One region of the Rhizobium sp. BK661 genome, then DNA from elsewhere that is predicted to be linked to it. Evidence: predicted binding sites of a transcription regulator. Region 1 holds the regulator's gene; the other holds the start of a gene.

The links. The regulator PhoB, encoded in region 1, activates phosphate uptake and scavenging genes when phosphate is short. The targets are predictions, from matches to a motif close to TGTCATNNANCTGTCAT.
Region 2: the regulator PhoB is predicted to act here: its motif matches at 5,883-5,899, upstream of FHX16_RS23340 (DUF47 domain-containing protein).

What each region holds. Positions count from the first base shown of each region.
Region 1 is NZ_JANTYT010000001.1:567,971-577,888, reverse strand. Features, by position in the region: gene FHX16_RS02805 (O-succinylhomoserine sulfhydrylase) at 1-438, shown strand, start outside; gene apaG (Co2+/Mg2+ efflux protein ApaG) at 639-1,031, shown strand; gene FHX16_RS02795 (Hsp33 family molecular chaperone) at 1,032-2,027, opposite strand; gene argF (ornithine carbamoyltransferase) at 2,120-3,037, opposite strand; gene FHX16_RS02785 (aspartate aminotransferase family protein) at 3,081-4,277, opposite strand; gene FHX16_RS02780 (GcrA family cell cycle regulator) at 4,705-5,238, shown strand; gene phoB (phosphate regulon transcriptional regulator PhoB) at 5,337-6,020, opposite strand; gene phoU (phosphate signaling complex protein PhoU) at 6,057-6,770, opposite strand; gene pstB (phosphate ABC transporter ATP-binding protein PstB) at 6,814-7,629, opposite strand; gene pstA (phosphate ABC transporter permease PstA) at 7,644-8,966, opposite strand; gene pstC (phosphate ABC transporter permease subunit PstC) at 8,963-9,918, opposite strand, start outside.
Region 2 is NZ_JANTYT010000014.1:97,131-107,048, forward strand. Features, by position in the region: gene FHX16_RS23320 (sugar O-acetyltransferase) at 262-825, opposite strand; partial or broken gene FHX16_RS23325 (dihydrodipicolinate synthase family protein) at 1,328-2,218, shown strand; gene FHX16_RS23330 (glycoside hydrolase family 3 protein) at 2,488-4,137, shown strand; gene FHX16_RS23335 (inorganic phosphate transporter) at 4,205-5,209, opposite strand; gene FHX16_RS23340 (DUF47 domain-containing protein) at 5,209-5,853, opposite strand; gene FHX16_RS23345 (BA14K family protein) at 6,157-6,639, shown strand; gene FHX16_RS23350 (DUF1476 domain-containing protein) at 6,732-7,055, opposite strand; gene FHX16_RS23355 (class I SAM-dependent methyltransferase) at 7,672-8,517, opposite strand; gene FHX16_RS23360 (DNA/RNA non-specific endonuclease) at 9,050-9,918, opposite strand, start outside.

The DNA of each region.
Region 1 (9,918 bases):
CTGTTGAAGGGGCTTGAGACCTTGCCGCTTCGCGTCAAGCAGCAGACCGAAAACGCAGCGAAGATCGCCGACTTCCTGGCCGAGCAGCCGAAGGTCGCCAAGGTCATCTATCCAGGCCGCAAGGATCATCCGCAAGCCGACATCGTCGCCAAGCAGATGAAGGGTGGCTCGACACTGGTCGCCATCGAACTGAAGGGCGGCAAGGAAGCGGCTTTCGCCTTGCAGAACGCCTTGCAGATTGTGAAGATCTCCAACAATTTGGGCGATGCCAAGAGCCTGATCACCCACCCGGCGACGACGACGCACAAGAACCTGACGGACGAAGCGCGGGCAGAACTCGGCATTTCCGGCGGCACGGTTCGTCTGTCTGCAGGCATCGAGGACACGGACGACCTGATCGAGGATTTCGCCCAGGCCCTCGCAAAAGTAAACGCCTGATTGGTCTGGCATCGGCCGGATTGAAGCAAATCCGGCCGACAGCCATACGCCCTTTGTCGCAAGCAAGACTGCCGAAAATCGGACTTAATACGCGAAACTTCTTGCCATTACAGGCATTTCGGACGTGATCGACTATCGGTTTATTGACGGATTGGTCGCTGTATAAGATACCGGTAACGTATGTTGACTATGGTGTAGGTATGTACCGCGCCCTTACACGAGACATTGAAGTCGTCGTCGAACCCTTTTATCTGGAGGAGCAATCCGATCCGGAGGACGATCGCTATGTCTGGGGCTACCGGATCGTCATCAGCAACAATTCCGACAAAACCGTGCGACTGGTGAACCGCTATTGGAACATCACCGATCAGAACGGTATCGTCGATGAGGTCACGGGCGCCGGCGTAGTCGGCGAGCAGCCGCGCCTTTCTCCGGGCGATACGTATGAATATTCCTCGGGCTGCCCACTGGATACGCCATCAGGACTGATGTTCGGCCACTACCAGATGGAAACCGACGAAGGCGAGCTTTTCAATGTCGAAATACCCGCCTTCTCCCTGGATTCGCCAGGACTTCTCAGGGTCCTGAACTGATCACTCGGCAGCTTGCGCCACCTCTTCCACCTCGAAGCGATAGGTGGTGGAGCAGAATTCGCAGGTGACAGAGATCTTGCCGTCTTCCTGACTGGCATCGATTTCTTCGCTCGAGAACCCCTTCAGCACACCCTTGATCTTCTCACGCGAACAACTGCACCGATCGAAAACCTCTCTCGGTTCGTAGACGCGAACGCCTCGCTCGTGGAACAGCCGGTAAAGCAGCCGCTCGGTGCCGACCTGCGGATCGGTCAACTCGTCGGCATCGATCGTATCGACGAGCGAGCGCGCTTCCATCCAGGCATCGTCTTCCTTGTGGGTGCTGCCAGCCGTGTCGCCGTCGCCCCCATGCAGGTCCGGCTGGCGCATGCGCTCCGGTGCTTCCGGCAGGAACTGGGCAACGAGCCCCCCTGCCCGCCAGCGATGACGCGGCTTGCCGGCTTCGTCGCGATCGAAGAGTTCGGCCGCAGCCAGACGCACCTGCGTCGGGATCTGCTCCGACTGGCGGAAATAGGTGCCGGCAATCTCCTCGAGCGTTGTACCATCCAGCGCAACGATGCCCTGATAGGGCTGGCTGAACTTGCCCTGGTCGATGGTAAAGGCCAGCATGCCCTTGCCGAGCAGCTGCTCCGGCTCGATCTGGCCGGCGGCAATCGCCTTATCGAGGAGGCCTTGGTCGAAGCGTGCATAGGCACGCACGTTCTCAGGTGTCGAGAAGTCGCAAACGAGCAAGTCCACCGGGCCGTCGCCCTTGGTCTGGACCGTGAATTTACCTTCGAATTTCAGCGACGTGCCGAGCAGCACCGTCAACACGACGACTTCGGCGAGAAGCCTCGCGACGGGCGCAGGATAGCGATGGCGCTCGAGGATCGCGTCGAGCATCGGGCCGAGCTGGACGGCGCGGCCGCGCACATCCAGGCCCTCGACCTGAAAAGGAACGACATGATCATCACCGGCGAAATTGAATTCGCCGAGGGCGGCTGCAGGTTCTGCCATGGTCTTCTCCTAGTCTGAGAGCGGGCGGACAAGAGTGTCCATCCGCTCGCGCGGCCACCGGGCCTTCCGGCCAAACGTGGCGCCAGTATGGTTCAGATCGCGCCCAGGCACCAAGCAAGAATCGACTTCTGCGCATGAAGACGGTTTTCCGCTTCATCGAAGACCACGGATTGCGGGCCGTCGATCACCTCGTCCGTGACTTCCTCGCCACGATGGGCAGGCAGGCAATGCATGAACAATGCATCCTTGCCGGCCTGTGCCATCAAAGCCGAATTGACCTGATAAGGCTGGAAGACGTTGTGACCCCGGGCCCGATGTTCCTGATTCATGGAGACCCAGGTATCGGTCACCACGCAATCGACGCCGGCGACCGCACGGTCGGCATCATGGCAAAGCATGATTTCGGCGCCCTCATTGCGGGCCCAGTTCAAATAGTGATCCTTCGGCTCGGAACCAAGGGGCACCGCCATATTCATTCGATAGCCGAAACGGGCAGCCCCCTCGACCAACGAATGCAGCACGTTGTTGCCGTCACCGGTCCAGGCGATCGTCTTGCCTTTGATGGGGCCGCGATGCTCCTCGAAGGTCATGATGTCGGCCATGATCTGGCAGGGATGCGTGTCGTCGGTCAGCGCGTTGATAACCGGAACAGTCGCGTGTTCGGCAAGCTCCAGCATGCGACCGTGATCGGTCGTCCGGATCATGATCGCATCGACATAGCGCGACAGCACCTTCGCCGTATCGCCGATCGTCTCGGCGCGGCCGAGCTGCATTTCGGTACCCGACAGGAACAGCGTCTCTCCGCCAAGCTGGCGCATGCCAACATCGAAAGACACGCGGGTTCGGGTCGAGGGCTTCTCGAAGATCATCGCCAGCATCTTGCCGGCGAGCGGCTTGTCACCCTGGCCGGCTTTGAAGGCCACCTTGCGGGACATCGCGTCGTTCATGATGAGCCGCAGGTCAGATGCCGCGACGGCGGAGAGATCGAGAAAGTGTTTGGGGGATGCCATCGTCTTTACCTATCACGCCCGCCTTTCGGCAGGCTTTATCCATTCAAGCCGTCTTCTTTGCCTTCGAAGCGCGCAGGCTTTCAGCGGCGCGTTCAAGGCGGGCAAGGCCCTCGCGGGCTTCGTCAGCCGTGACGACCAGAGGGGGCAGAAGACGAATGACGTTGTCGCCAGCGGGAACGCCGAGCAGATGAGCGTCACGGATCGCCTGCAGCAGTTCCGAGGATGGTACGGCGGCCTTGACGCCGAGCAGCAGTCCCTCGCCCCTGATATCCTCGATAATATCAGGATAGCGATCCTTGAGCGAGGCCAGCCCCTGGCGGAAGACCAGCGAGACGTCGCGCACCTGCTGCAGGAAGCCGTCCGCGAGAACCACGTCGAGCACGGCACTTCCGACAGCCATAGCCAGCGGGTTGCCGCCATAGGTGGAGCCGTGCGTGCCGGCCTTCATCCCAGATGCGGCTTCTGCCGTCGCGAGGCAGGCTCCGAGCGGGAAGCCGCCGCCAATGCCCTTGGCGACCGCCATGATATCAGGCGTGGCGCCAGACCACTCGTGCGCAAAGAGCTTGCCGGTACGTCCTACACCCGTTTGCACTTCGTCGTAGATTAGCAGGAGGCCGTTCTCGTCACAGATTGCGCGGAGCGCCTTCAGGAACTCGTTGGTCGCCGGCCGGACGCCGCCTTCCCCCTGAATGGGCTCGATAAGGATCGCGGCTGTTTCGCTCGTGATGGCGGCACGAACGGCGTCGAGATCGCCGAAGGGAACCTGATCGAAACCGGGCGCCTTGGGACCGAAGCCTTCGAGATATTTCTCCTGGCCGCCAGCGGCGATGGTCGCCAGCGTTCGTCCATGAAAGGCGCCTTCAAAGGTGATGATATGGAACCGCTCGGGGTGGCCCTTGGAATACTGATAGCGACGCGCAGTCTTGATCGCGCATTCCAAAGCTTCCGCGCCGGAGTTCGTGAAGAATACCTTATCGGCGAACGTCGCATCGGTCAGACGCTTCGCGAGCGTTTCCTGGCCCGGAATCTCATAAATGTTGGAAAGGTGCCAAACCTTGTCGGCCTGCTCCTTCAGGGCGCCGACGACATGCGGATGACCATGGCCAACGGAGGTGACGGCCACGCCCGCACCGAAGTCAAGATATCGCTCGCCCGTTTCGCTGATCAGCCACACGCCCTCGCCTCGCTCGAACCGCAAGGGGGCACGAGAGTAGGTATCGTAAAGCGCGGCTTCAGCCATAGCGCGATCTCCTGTCATTGATCATCAGCGGCCGGACTCCGGCTAAGGAAGGCGGGCCTGAAAATTAAAAATGCCGCCTTTCGGCGGCGAGCAGCACTATTTACTTTTCGCACTGCAATGTCAACAAAACTGAGCTTTTGCTGCATGCGTCAAGCTGCCATCCCGAGGCGTCCGACCTATCAACAACTAATGTTGCAGAAATGACTCTGCCGTCCAGCAAGTTGGGGAAAACTCCAAATTCGATTCGCCGGGATTCAACCGACTCTTGTCACGGAGTCAGCCTCACACTAGGTTAAAACTCAATTACTAGACTGCATGCGGCGGAACTAGTCACCAAAATCGAGCAAGCGTTTCTTGCCTCGGATACGTCCGGGGCAACGGTGAAGGATTCTGCCTACACCAACGCTAATAAGGCGGAGACAGGGGCATGAACTGGACAGACGAGCGCGTTGAAAAACTGAAGAAGCTTTGGTCCGAAGGCCTGAGCGCCAGCCAGATTGCAGCACAACTTGGCGGTGTAAGCCGTAATGCCGTCATCGGCAAAGTCCACCGTTTGAGTTTGCCCGGCCGTGCCAAGGCCGGAGGCTCGACGACGACCGTCCGGACACCCAAGCGCACGACATCCGCACCGCGCGCTCCGAACTATGCATCTCGCGTCGCCACGCGCACCGTCACTCGCCAGCAGGGCGCGACGATGCTCAAGGAAGAAATCGAGATCGATGCGATCGAGGAAGTCCGTTATCGTCCGGCCGCAAACGTGGTCGTTCCGATTTCGCGTCGCCTGGGCCTGACGGAGCTGACCGAACGCACCTGCAAGTGGCCGGTCGGCGATCCGCTGAAGGACGACTTCCACTTCTGCGGCTGCGAGTCCCCGGACAACTCCCCATATTGCACGTACCATCAACGCATGGCCTATCAGCCGGTAAACGAGCGCCGTAAGGCCGCCAACCGGGTCGCTTGACCCGGAAGCCGGATAAGGACCAAAGAAAACGGGCCCTCGCGGGCCCGTTTTTCATTTGTGAAATTTTATGAAAGTCGCGCAGGCTTTCCGGGGAAAGCCTAGGCTTCCATTGAATATCCGGCGCCGCGAACGGTGCGGATGACGTCCTGCATGTTGGAGAAGTTCAGCGCCTTGCGCAGACGACCAACATGGACGTCGACGGTGCGTTCGTCGACATAGATGTCATGACCCCAGACGCCATCGAGCAATTGCGAGCGCGAGAAGACGCGGCCAGGGGACGCCATGAGGAATTCGAGGAGCCGGAACTCGGTCGGACCAAGGCGAACTTCGCGGCTCTTGCGATGAACGCGATGCGTCTCGCGGTCGAGCTCGATATCGCCGCACTTCAGGAGCGTGGAGAGCACTTCCGGTTTGGCGCGGCGAAGCATCGCCTTGACGCGAGCAACGAGCTCCGGCGTCGAAAACGGCTTGACGACGTAATCGTCGGCACCGGTGGAGAGGCCGCGAACGCGTTCGCTTTCCTCGCCGCGGGCCGTCAGCATGATGATCGGCAGGCGCTCGGTCTCCGGCCGCATACGCAGGCGGCGGCAGAGTTCGATGCCGGATACGCCAGGCAGCATCCAATCGAGGATCAGGATGTCCGGGGTCCGTTCCTGCAACCGGATCTCGGCCTCGTCGCCGCGCAGGATGGTATCGACCTCGAAACCTTCAGCCTCAAGGTTATAACGGAGAAGCACGCTCAGTGCTTCCTCGTCTTCAACGACTGCTACTTTTGGAATCATTCGTTTCGGTCTCCTGGGGGCGCGGTCGCGGAAGGATTATTCGGTGACAGCGCCGACGGTGTTGGCGGTATCGTCCTTCGGACGTTCGCCTTCCGGCTGAGCACCGGTGGCCATGTAGTAGATTGTCTCGGCAATGTTGGTGGCGTGGTCGCCGATACGCTCGATGTTCTTGGCGCAGAACAGAAGATGTGTGCAGCTGGTGATGTTGCGCGGATCTTCCATCATGTAGGTGAGCATCTCGCGGAACAGCGAGGTGTACATCGCGTCGATTTCCTCGTCGCGCTCACGGATCGACTTTGCCTTGTCGGCAGCGCGGCTCGTATAGACATCGAGGACTTCCTTGAGCTGGACGAGCGCCAGTTCGGAGAGGTGCTCAAGGCCGCGGGCAAGCTTGCGCGGGACGCCGGCGCTCTGCACGGCGATAACGCGCTTGGCGGTGTTCTTGCCAAGATCGCCGACGCGCTCAAGGTCAGCGGCGATGCGGATCGAACCCATGATCTCGCGAAGGTCGGCGGCCATGGGCTGGCGACGGGCGATGGTAACGATCGCCTTGTCACCAACCTCGCGTTCGGCGTGATCGAGGATCACGTCGTCGGAGATGACCTTCTGGGCCAGGGCCGTGTCGCCGTTGACAAGGGCGCGAACCGCATCCGAAACCATCTGCTCGGCCAGGCCGCCCATTTCCGAGATACGGCGCGTCAGAAACTTCAAATCATCGTCATACGCAGAAAAGATATGTGTCGATGCCATAGGGATCATCCTTGAATGTCGTGAGTGTTACCGTCGTCGGCGATCAACCGAAGCGACCCATGATGTAGTCCTGGGTGCGCGGGTCGTCCGGGTTGGTGAACATCTTGTCGGTGTCGTTCTCCTCGACGAGATTGCCGAGGTGGAACATGGCCGTGCGCTGCGAAACGCGGGCGGCCTGCTGCATCGAGTGCGTCACGATGACGATCGTGTAATTTTCGCGAAGCTCGTGGATCAATTCCTCGACCTTTGCCGTGGCGATCGGATCGAGAGCCGAGCATGGCTCGTCCATCAGGATCACTTCCGGGCTGACGGCAACGGCGCGGGCGATGCAGAGACGCTGCTGCTGACCACCGGAAAGGCCGGTGCCGGCTTCATGAACGCGATCTTTCACCTCGTTCCACAGACCGGCGCGCTGCAGGCTGACCTCGACGATCTGGTCCATGTCGGCCTTCGACTTGGCAAGACCATGGATGCGCGGGCCGTAGGCGACGTTCTCATAGATCGTCTTCGGGAACGGGTTCGGCTTCTGGAACACCATGCCGACGCGAGCGCGGAGCTCCACGACATCGATATCCGGATCGTAGATATCGTCACCATCGAGCGTGATCTTGCCGGTAACGCGGCAACCATCGATCGTGTCGTTCATCCGGTTCAGGCTGCGCAGGAAGGTGGACTTGCCGCAACCGGACGGGCCGATCAATGCTGTCACCGTGTTTTCGCGAATGTTCAGCTTCACATCGAAAAGCGCACGCTTTTCGCCGTAGTAAACCGAGACGTCCTGGCCGATCATCTTATAGGGAACGGTATTCATCTTCTGATCCAGCGCCTTCTCAACTGCTGCTTCCGTCAACATGTTCATAATGTCTACTCCGTTTACCAGCGGCGCTCAAAGCGACGACGCAAGAGAATGGCTCCGAAGTTCATGACGACCAGGAACAGGAGCAGGACGATGATGGCACCCGATGTGCGCTCGACGAAGGCACGCTCGGCTTCGTTGGCCCACATGTAGACCTGGACCGGCAGGGCTGTCGAAGGCTCCATCGGCGTTGCCGGTGCGTTGGCGACGAAGGCGACCATCCCGATCAAGAGCAGCGGAGCCGTCTCGCCGAGTGCATGTGCCAGGCCAATGATCGTGCCGGTCAGGATGCCTGGCATCGCGAGCGGCAGGACGTGGTGGAACACCATTTGCATCTTCGAGGCACCGAGACCAAGGGCAGCCGCGCGGATTGACGGCGGCACGGCGCGGAGCGCTGCGCGCGTCGCGATGATGATCGTCGGCAGGGTCATCAGCGACAGCACCAGACCGCCGACCAGCGACGCGGAACGCGGCAGGCCTGCGAAGTTGATGAAGACGGCAAGACCGAGCAGGCCGTAGACGATCGAGGGAACAGCCGCGAGATTGTTGATGTTGACCTCGATCAGGTCGGTCAGCTTGTTCTTCGGCGCAAACTCTTCGAGATAGATCGAAGCTGCGACACCGATCGGCAGTGAGAGGGCGAGCACGATCAACATCAGGTAGAGCGAACCGATCAGCGCAACGCCGAGTCCCGCAGCCTCCGGACGGCTGGAGTTGCCGTTGACGAAGAGACCGGTGTTGAACTTCTTGTGCAGGGTGCCATCGGCGGCAAGCTGGTTCATCCAGCCGACCTGCTTGTCGTTCACCTTGCGGTTCTTTTCGTCCACGTTGAGGTCGATCTGACCCTTGTTGGCGGAGTCGATATTGGCGTCCGCAAGCAGCGTGACACTGACCGTCTTGCCGATCAGCGACGGATCGGCAACGACCATGTCGCGCAGCTGGATCGGCGCACCCTTCGAGATCATCGCGGCTGCGTCACGAAGGTCCGGACGGCTCGACGGATTGAGGTTGAGCGCCTTGATCGTCGCGTCGCGGATGAGAGGCGCGTAGTTCGCAGCAACCAGAACCGAGGGATCGGTCGCTCGCTTGTTGTTTGGGTCGATCGTTTTCTCGCTAAACTCGATCGGCAGCGTGATCGCCGTCTGCTGAAAGGCCGTATAGCCTTTGCTGATAACGCTCGTCAGCAGGATTGCCAGGAAGATCAAGCCAAAGGAGATTGCGGCAATCCCATAGGCCCGGAACCGACGTTCGGCGGCATAGCGGCGCTTCAGGCCGATGTCGCGACGTTCAGGCGCCTTCGAGACGACAACGCCTTGAACCGGAGAAACAATATCCGTCATTCGTACTGCTCCCGGTATTTGCGCACGATGTAGAGCGCGTAGATGTTGAGGCAAAGCGTGATAAAGAACAGCGTGATGCCGAGGGCGAAGGCAACCAGCGTCTGCGGCGAGGTAAATTCAAGGTCGCCTGTCAGCTGATTGACGATCTTGACCGTCACTGTCGTCATAGGCTCGAAAGGATTGATCTGGATGCGGGCAGCAACGCCTGCCGCCAGCACGACGATCATGGTTTCACCGATCGCACGCGAGGCCGTCATCAGAAGTGCGCCGACGATGCCGGGAAGCGCTGCGGGAAGCACGACCTTCTTGATCGTTTCCGAGCGCGTCGCACCCAGACCGAGCGAACCGTCACGAAGCGCGCGCGGCACCGCTGTGATGATATCGTCCGACAGCGACGAAACGTACGGGATCAGCATGATGCCCATGACGATACCCGCAGTCAGAACGCTCTGCGCCTGAATGAAGTTCGTGTAGTTGCCGGAAAGGAGGCCGCTCACCTGCGAAGACAAATCGCGCAGGAACGGACCGACGGTGACCAAGGCGAAGAAGCCGTAGACGATCGTCGGAATACCGGCGAGAACTTCGAGCAGCGGCTTTGCGATCGAGCGAACCCTGGGAGCGGCGTACTCAGCCATGTAGATCGCCGCGAAGAGACCGACTGGTACCGCCACGAGCATTGCAACGAAGCCGATATAGAGCGTACCGAGCAACAGCGGGATCAAGCCGAATTGCCCGAAGGACGAGCTGCCAGCACCGGCGAAGCGCGGATCCCATACCGTCCCGAAGAAGAAGTCTGCAGCGGGAACGGCAGCGAAGAAGTGGGCCGCTTCCGTCAGCATCGACAGAACGATACCGATTGTCGTCAGGATGGCGATCGACGATGCCAGGAGCAGGCCCCAGAGCATGACGCGCTCGACGCGGTTTCGTGCGCGGAACCGCGGAGCGACTTCGC
Region 2 (9,918 bases), on a different contig from region 1:
CAGTGATCCGTTCTCTCAACGGGCGCCGCCTCTTTCATGCTACCTCCTCCTGATAGCTCTCGACGTAATAAGGAGAAACGCGCGGTACGTTGAATCGCGAGAGGAAACTGTGCAAGTCGAATCGCTGTTCCTTCAGGGTGTCTCTGGTGGACCGCGATGTCAAATTCATTGGTCCGGTAATCATATGAGCCGGCTTGATTGATGAAGGAGCGACCCGTTCCAAGTCAGGCACCAAGTTCTTGTCTAAGCGATCAAGGAATCTCACGGCTCGTCCCGGCACATCTCTCGCGCAGGGTTTCCTACGACCGTTGCGCCTTGCGCCACGTTACGAGTGACGAGAGAGCCGGCGCCGATGATCGCGCCATCGCCGATGGTCACGCCCCCGAGGATGATTGCGCCGCCGCCGATCCAAACGTCAGCGCCGATTGCTACGGACCGGCCGATTTCCAAACCACTGCGCCTGAGGACTGGATCCCGGTGATGGTCGGCGCAATAGATGTGGACACCAGGCCCAAGCATGGAGCCATCACCAATTCGAACGCTAGCAGTGTCGAGGATGGTACAGCCGGCATTGAGATAGACACGATGGCCTAGTGAAATATTCATGCCGTAGGCACAGTGGAATGGTGCCTCAATGAAGGCATCTTCGGGCGCTTTCTCGAATAGCGCTTTCAGCGCTGGTGCAATATTGCCCCGACTTTCGGGGTCAAGTGTGTTGTGCTGATGCACCGCCTTGCGCGCGAACACGCGCAACGCATCGAGTTCCGGATCGAGGCAGCAATACCACTCTCCAGCAGCCATCTTCTGTCGTTCGCTGTTGCTCACGGGACGCTCCCTCAATTTGTCACAGGATCGATGATGGGCAAAATGCAAGCGACATCGCAACTGTCGAAATCGTGCCGTTCGGGCCCGCTTGCGCAACGGAAGCATAGGCTCGCTTCTTCCTGCGCGAGATGAACCGGCCCTTCACCACAAGGATGGCGCGTGTGATGCGCGCCTGAGCCTTAAACGCGATTTGCGGCAGGGCGGTTTCATCTGAATTCGAGGCACCTCAAACACATTCGCAAACGCTCAAAGGGTACCCCATGGACGACTTGGTCGTGGTGGATGAAGATGGAGCGGTTTGGATCCCCGCAACTCTGCTTTGATGAGTGCTCTCAGCGCTACGGACCAGGAGCGAATGAAAGTATGGATGCTGGCGAGAATAAATTTGTGGCGTGCCATTGTAGGCCTCTATCCGATGAGTGCGGAAACCGAGGAGCGCGATCAAGCGTGAAAGGACAGCAAGAAATGACAATTCGGTACCGAAACCAGCGGCGTATATGCGATTGCAACGACACCCCTTTTTTTGAGGACCGTTCGATCGACTTCAACTCGATAGACAAACTCATTTATTTCTATCAGAATAGCGGCTGCACCGGCATCACGATCCTCGGAATCATGGGCGAGGCGTCCAAAATGGAGCCTGAAGAAAGCCGCGCGATCGTAAAGCGGGTTGTCTCCCGCTCCAAAATTCCCGTCATCGTCGGCGTCTCGTCGCCAGGGTTTGTCAGCATGTGCTCTCTTACCCGCGACTCGATGGACATGGGCGCCGCTGGAGCATGATTGCACCGCCGCCGGCATTGCTAACAGACGACCAGATCGTCAACTACTTTGCCGGGGCAGTCGAGGCCGTCGGCGAGGATGTCCCATGGGTGCTACATGACTATCCATTGACGTTGACGATGGTCATGACGCCCGGGGCGATCGCGAAAATCGTCTCCATTCACCACTCACGCCTGAGGTTGAAGCATGAGGACTGGCCGGGCCTCGAAAAAGATCTCGACGCTCCGCGCCTTGCAGAAGTCGGGAGAATTGCGACACTTCTCCATTCGCTGCCGTAACGGCGGCATGTTTCTTGATTTCGAACCAGAGCGCGGCGCCGACGGAGCAATGTCCGGCTACGGTTTTCCCGACATGCTCACCGAGCTCGTGGGGCTGTTTGCCGCCGGAAAGCGGGAGGAGGCGCACGACCTGTTCGATGCACATTTGCCATTGATCCGGTATGAGCAGCAACTCGGCATTGGGTTGGCAGTGCGCAAACATGTGCTCAAGCGCCGGGGCATGACCGCTACGGATGCGCAACGCAAGCTCCCCAGATCCTCTCGGCCATGGCAAAGGCTGAGATCGATTATCTGCTCGCACGCTTGGTCGGCCCGACAAGAGAGCGGCACTCTAAGAGATCGGCGATCCGCGAAGAAGTGTCACCGCGCAACGATGCAAATGATGGGGTTCGGGGAAGCATCCCCTCCAACGGGTTTGGCGGTGGCTTCATCTCAGGGGGCACTCACCTACTGGCGAGCATCGGGCCGTCGACTCGTCTGGCATAACGTCCGGTCGAGAGAGGTCCATCGGAAGACGGTTAGGGTCCGAGTGGATAGCGAGCTTCACGTGGCGGCTTCGGTGAACTACTCTACGGTCGTGGCAGATCGGCCGGAGGTAAGGGCTATGATATTCGATCATCTTGCTAATCCTCCATTCAACCTCGATGGTGACGGCATCGCATGGGTCAAGGCGCGTTTCGCCTCCTTGTCTGGCGAGGACAGGTTGCCTCAACTTTTCAATCTTGTTCTCTTCGGGAGCGATCCCAACGAGGTTGAGCGTCTGAAAGCCTTCCGACCGGGTAGTATCACGCGGTTCGGCGGTGCGGACGCGGCGAGCGAGCGCGCCCTGATCGCTTCCTTGAACATCGACCTGCCGACGCCGCTCCTTGTTTCCGCCGATCTCGAAGGCAGTCGGCTCGCGCTTTCAGGGGCGGCAGAGATGCCGAACCCGCTCGGGCTTGCGGCACTCGACGATGTGGAGGCGACCGCCGAGGTGAGCCGTATCATGGCCCAAGAGGCGCGTGCGGCCGGGATCAACTGGTCGTTCACACCGGTCCTCGACATCAATGCAGTTTTCCGCAGCCCCATCGTTGCGACGCGCGGCTTTGGTTCTGATGTCGCTGTGATCGAGCGGCATGCAATCACGCAGATGGAGGTCTTCCAGAAAAATGGCATTGCCTCGGCCGTCAAGCACTGGCCTGGGGAGGGGTTCGACGATCGCGATCAGCATCTGCTGACCACGATCAACCCGCTTGGGATGGAAGAGTGGGAGAACACTTTTGGCCGGCTCTACCGGCGGGCGATCGAAGCCGGTGCGTTGTCGGTGATGGCGGGCCATATCGCACTTCCAAGTTTCGTGAGGTTGATCACACCGGAGGCCGGGATCGAGGCCTTCCGTCCGGCATCGATCAGCCGTCTGCTGAACGTCGAACTGTTGCGCAAACGTCTTGGCTTCAATGGTCTGATCGTCTCCGATGCCACCCCGATGGCGGGACTCGGCTCATGGTCGAAGCGTTCAGAGCATCTGCCGGAGCTTATCTCCTCCGGCTGCGACGTCATTCTCTTTTCCGACAATTGTGATGCGGATCTCTCCTACCTCAAGGCAGCGCTTTCCGATGGCCGTCTGAGGGAAGAGAGGGTCGATGAGGCGCTGATACGCCAGCTGGGTCTGAAGGCGGCGCTTGGCCTGCACCGACCGCAGCAGCTGACAACAGTAGAGACGGAAAGGAACAAGGCCTATGCAGATGCCGTGTCGCGGCGGATCCCCACGCTCGTCAAGGATGTCGACAGCACCCTTCCGCTCGACCCGAAAAAGCACCGACGTGTCCTCGTCTTCAGCGGCGACATCGTCGTTCCGTTCTGGCCCGGGCCACAGCAATTTGTGCTGCCGGATTTTTTGAAAGACCATGGTTTCGAGGTGACGATACATACGCCGCAAATGGCGGTCGATACGAAGGATTTCGACCTCCTGCTGTACCTCCTCGGCGATGAAACACTTCTGACACGCGGGCGCATTTTTCTCGACTGGCTCAAGCTTACCGGCAATTTCGGCAATGCCATGTGGCGTGGCTGGCATGACGTCCCGACGGTGATGATCTCCTTTGGCTATCCATATCTTCTCTATGATGCGCCGCGGGTGCCGACCTACATCAACGCCTATTCGACGACCGAAACCATGCAGCGGGCAGTGGTGGACGCATTGCTCGGCAATGTGCCGTGGAACCGCAACAGCCCGGTCGATCCCTTCTGCGGATTGGGAGATGCTGGGTTTTGAAGCGTTGTCTTGAAGCGTGCCAGCGGCCGGCCGCCTCTGGCTAAGCTTCAAGCACGTGGGCGTGGTCCTAACCGAAAAGGCTTGCCAGCCAGTAGAAGAGCGCGGAAATTGCTGCAGCGGCAGGCATCGTGATGATCCACGCAATCAGGATATTGCTGGCAAGGCCCCACCGCACCGCTGAAAGGCGGCGGGCTGCACCGACCCCGACAATTGCGCCGGTAATGGTATGGGTCGTCGATACCGGAATGCCGAGCCAAGTGGCACCGAAGAGGGTCAATGCTCCACCAGTTTCGGCGCAGAACCCCTGCATTGGGTTGAGGCGCGTGATTTTCGACCCCATGGTGTGGACGATGCGCCAGCCACCGAAGAGGGTGCCGAGTGCCATCGCGGTCTGGCAAGAGATGACCACCCAGAACGGCACGTAGAATTCCGAACCGAGATGACCCTGGCTGAACAACAATACGGCGATGATACCCATGGTCTTCTGCGCATCATTGCCGCCGTGCCCGAGTGAATAAAGAGAGGCGGACACGAACTGCATCACGCGGAACGTGCGATCGACAGCGAAAGGCGTCTGCCGCACGAACAGCCAGGACACGAGAAGCACCAGCAGCAATGCAAGGAAAAAGCCGATGGCCGGAGAGAAGAAAATCGCTCCGACTGTTTTCAGGAAGCCGCTCCAGACGATCGAAGCGAAACCCACCTTCGCCCAGCCTGCGCCGACGAGACCGCCAACGAGTGCATGCGACGAACTGGAAGGAATGCCGAAAATCCAGGTGACGACGTTCCAGATGATCGCCCCCATCAAGGCGGCGAAGATCACCTGTGGAGAGACGATGGCTGGATCAATGATCCCCGTTCCGACTGTCTGAGCCACATGCAGGCCGAAGAACGCAAAGGCAATAAAATTGAAGAATGCTGCCCAGACGACCGCGTATTGCGGACGGAGGACACGCGTAGACACGATTGTCGCAATGGAATTGGCCGCATCGTGCAATCCGTTGAGGAAATCGAAGATCAGCGCAATGATGATCAAGCCAACGAGCAGTGGCAAAGCTATCGAAACATCCATCAGACGTTCTCGATGACAATGCCGCTGATCTCATTGGCGACATCTTCGAACCGGTCGACGACCTTTTCGAGTTCGCCGTAGATTTCACTGCCGATCATGTAGGCCATGGCGTCGCCCCTAGCCCCGTGACGTCTGAACAGGTCTTTCAGGCCCTCGTCATGGAGTTCATCGGACCTCCCTTCGACGCGCGTGACCTCTTCCGCAATTGTCGAGAGTCGCTGGGCATTTGGGCCAAGCTTATCGAGAAGGGTAACGGCTTCCGCAATGAGCCTTGCTGCCTTGACGATCTCCCCACCCATCTGCTGCATCAGCGGATCGAAGCTCGATTGCTCGAACAATCGTATGGTTTTGACAGTCTTGTGCATCATGTCGATGGCATCGTCCATCGACTGGATAAGGTCCTTTATGTCGCCACGGTCGAAGGGTGTAATGAAGCTGCGCCTGACCGCAAGGAGTACCTCGCGTGTAATGTCGTCGGCCTCGTTCTCCAGCCCCACAATCCTTTGGCAATTTTTATCAAGGTCCTTGCCATTGAGAAGGTCGTTTAAAGCTTCCGCTGCATCGAGGACGACTTTCGAATGCTTCGAGTACATGTCGAAGAATCTGTCCTCCCGCGGCATCAGCTTGCGAAAAATGTTCATCATCAGGGGCCACTTCCAGGGGTGGGTGTAACTGTCATAAATCGGTAATAAATGCGGAGGGGTGCTCAGGGCAATGGGAAACCGATGGCAAGGTCAACTTATTCGTAGCAGCACGCAAACGCCGGCCACAGGACAGCGGGTCCTCTTCACTGGGCGCGCACTGGGTCCGGCATTTCTGTGCGGGCGGATGAAAAGCATGTTCCGGTGTCGACGCCGTCGCAGGGAACGATTTTCGACAAATTGCGTTCACCTTTGGTTCGGCAGGAGGGAAATATGCCCCTCCTCTTCGCTGGGGATGAGGCCGTCATGAAAAAGCTAGCCGTCGTAGCGTTGGGCCTGGTCACAAATGTTTCCGGAATTACGCCAGCCCAGGCGTTTCCGGCCATCAACCCGCCCGTGGTCGAGATGCAGCAGCGGACAGAACCCGTACAATGGCGGCATGGAGGAGGCGGCCACTGGTATGGCGGCCATTACCGTGGATACCACCATCACCACGGATCTGAATGGGGCTGGGCCCTGGGCGGCCTGGCTGTCGGTACGATCATTGGCGGCGCTTTGGCACAGCCGTACTACGGCCCGTACGATGACACGTTCTACGGCTCTTCCTACGGCTATTATTCCCGTCCTTACGGCTATTACCGGCCGTACCGCCAGTATGAGCCTTCGGTCGCCTATCAAGGGGGCAGCCATGTCAGTTGGTGTTACGCGCGCTATCGCACTTACAGGGCGTTCGACAACACCTTCCAGCCCTACTATGGACCCCGTCGTCAATGTGTAGGACCTTATTGAGGGGTTCCCTGTAGGACTTTTCGCAGCCGAACACCTCTGCTGTGAGGGGTGGGGCGGACCGAAACTGTCATTGTTTCTTCGAACGAAGCTCGTCACCTCATAAGGTTTCGTGCGATTTGCACCAGTGCGCCATCACTGGTGTCGGACGACTGTGCGGATTGGTTTCCGGCATTGAGCCAACATTGGTTCATCATCGCCAGAATTTCTTCATCGGACTGGACTATGCCCGCTGCGTCGAAATCGCTACGAATCTTGGCAAGAATATCATTTTGATTGACGTCGAAGGCCGCCTTTGCAAGGTCGTCCGAGTAGGTCTTCGTATCGCTCTCTACCAGGTTCAGCTTATTGGCAGCCCACATGCCGACCAGCTTGTTTCGTCTGGCCATTCTCATGGTGTCGATGCGCAGATTAGACATTGAAGCTCCTCCGTTGCGTTTAATTCCACCGAAATCGAAAGATACTGTGTCGAAGTGCTAGACGTTCGTGGTCTCCGCTCGCGCCAGCCCAATTGAGCAAGGGAGACCAGGCCATTGCCTTGTCTAAGAACGACGTGCTGTTGGCATGAACGTCTAATTGCTAATCAGTTGCCGCGCTCTTCTCCGCAATGGCGGAAGCATAGCACCCAAATCAAGTTCTTGCCTGTAGTTTCACTGCCAAGGGTTGGCAAGGGACTGGCTGCGCGGGGGTAAATTCGTGGGCCGCAAGGCCCGAACATGGTGACGCATTGGCGAATCTGCCTCGCGGGGAGCGGGAGCCAGCGTTCTTGGGCCCTGCCCAACAGAGGAGGACGCACTTCGCCTCCCTGCTGACGAGACGTCGTAGGCTGTCGTGCGGGATCTACATTTGGGTGGAGGTGGTCCGAAAATCGAGATCGCGTGTCGACTGCAGAGGATCGGCGTGCTGCAAAAACCGATCGCCCTCTGGGACGCCGTCGAGGAAGTGAGCAGGCTTTAAAAAGAGACAGTCAAATCAAGTCAACTCCGGTGCGAAACGGCCAAATTTATCGCCTTCGTAGGTTCGATCGAGCTTAACCTAGCGTGTCCCAACGATGACTGTGGCGGTTGAACGAAGTTGCACCTGGCCATCTTGAATGAAGCCTCGCGCCAGGGCCAGAACCTCGCCGCGGATTTGGGCTTGCGTCGCGGTATCGGCCCTAGCGAGCCCCGCCACGACAGGTGCCGCGATGTCGGTCATGAAGTCCCAATATTTCTCGGGAGACGCGTGGCTCATGGTAGATGAAACTTCCTCCTCGTGCAGATCTGTCAGGCCAGCGTCTTCGAAGGCGGTACGCATCAATCCTTCGGGCGCGCAACGAAAAAGTCCGGGCGAGCCGGGGGGCGGGGCGGGCATCTCGATGTGACGCGAGATCGTCGACATGATCGTCGTTGCCCAGGGGTTTTTGTCAGGGCCGCTCCAGACGGCCGCGCATATCCGTGCTCCCGGCTTTGCCACACGTGCAAATTCTCGAGCGGCGACCGAGATTTCGGGAAAGAACATGAAGCCGAAGCGACAGAGTACGCTGTCGAAGGACGCATCTTGAAACGGCAAGGCGCCGGCATCGCAAACTCTGGTGTTGAAATTTGTCAGGCCACGGCGAGAGGCGTTCTCGGATGCTACTGCCAGCATGCGCTCCGAGAGATCGGTCACGGTTACATTTCCATGCGGCACCATTGTTGCCGCGGTGAGCCCGGGCTCGCCAGTTCCGGCGGCAACGTCAAGGACATGCGCGTCTTCCCTGAGGTGGGAGACCCTGAGCATCGCGTCGGCGAACGGGGCAAGCCAGCCAAGAACCAACTCGTCCCACTTCTTCCAGCCGGTGGAAAAACGATCCCATGTGTCTCGTTGCTGTTGGCGGATCTCATCGACGGTTCCAGGCATGGCTGTCACTCCGTGATAGACTTTCCATCTTCCATACTGCTCACTATGAGCCGTCTGGCTCACGATGCAATCCAACAGGCATGCCACAGTGCGGCGCATCTTGCGGGAGAACGTTGATCCTATACTCCGGTGATACCCAGCACATTGCCTGCCGCAAGCGCAGCATGCCAACAACGCACCCGAGTTCCCGGCAGTAGCGCTAGATGAGAATGTCGTTCACCGAGGTTATCCAGCGAGTTCGGCGCGTTGACTCCAGGCTGTTGTGGGAATCAAACTGCCGGATACGATCGAAGTTCAAACCAGTCTCCTGCTCAACTGTCGCAATCGTCGTCTGAATCTTGCGGGTCCGGAGCTCCTCGAAGCGATACGGAGCCAGTGCCTTGAAGACTTTGGCTTCGTATAGCGCGGCCACGTACTGCGTTTGGCCGACAATGAAGGCCGCCGCGGAAACCGTGCTCGGCGTTTTCTGAACGACCGCAATCTTCCAAAACGAGAGAGGTATCTTCCAAGGGCCACCCTTTCGATCCTTTCACTAAGGAGGGTCGTCGGGGCGATAGATCGGACCCTGTAAGACAGTCACCTTGCGCTCGGTCAACTGCGTCTGGTTGAGAACGTAGTCTTCGAGATTGCCCCAATCGACGTTGTTGTAGGTTTGGAACTGCGGAGCGGCGTTGGTGTAGTGAAACGAATCCTCGTCTCCTTCCCGTGCCTCTTCATCGCTTGCGCCCCACGCTGCATCGAAACGCCTTACGAGATGTCCGCGGCTGAACTGGATCTTGTCGGTTCCCTTGGCTTTTTCGTAAAACTCGCCGTCTGGTTGATACTCCGCAGCAATTCGAGCGTCGCGTCGAAAGCTCCCGGGACGATCGCAGGGATATCTGAGCTTAGATCCATTGATGTTGACGGCGGTGATTATCGCAAACTTGCGATCCTTGTGCATGACCACCGAAAACTTGTTGTAGGCGAGTTCATGGCCGTTGCCGCCAAGAAGAGGGGCGGCCTGGTCTTTCATCGGCTCAATAATCTCATCGAGTGGCAACGCTTCGGAAAGAAAATTGGGATCGTAGCCGTAGACCGTGTTTTGCTTCGACCAGCGTGTTGGCTTGTAGGGCTTCCCGTCGGCTTCAAGAACACTGTTCGCAGCGATCGCTATCTCCGGCACCATGGGTGTAAACCCGAGGGCCCCTTCTAGGCGATCAAGAGTGCGCAAGGCGTCATCGTTTTCCAGCCGGTGCTCCTCGAGGAGCTTGAAGATCGCGCTCACCCTGACACCTTCGTTTCCCAGCCACTTGACAGGCTCATTGGGCTTGGCCGGATCATAGGGTGCAGCGACGGCTTTGTGATGAAGGGCAACGACCTGCCATTGATCATTCAACACCGGCGAGCCCGATGAACCTGGTT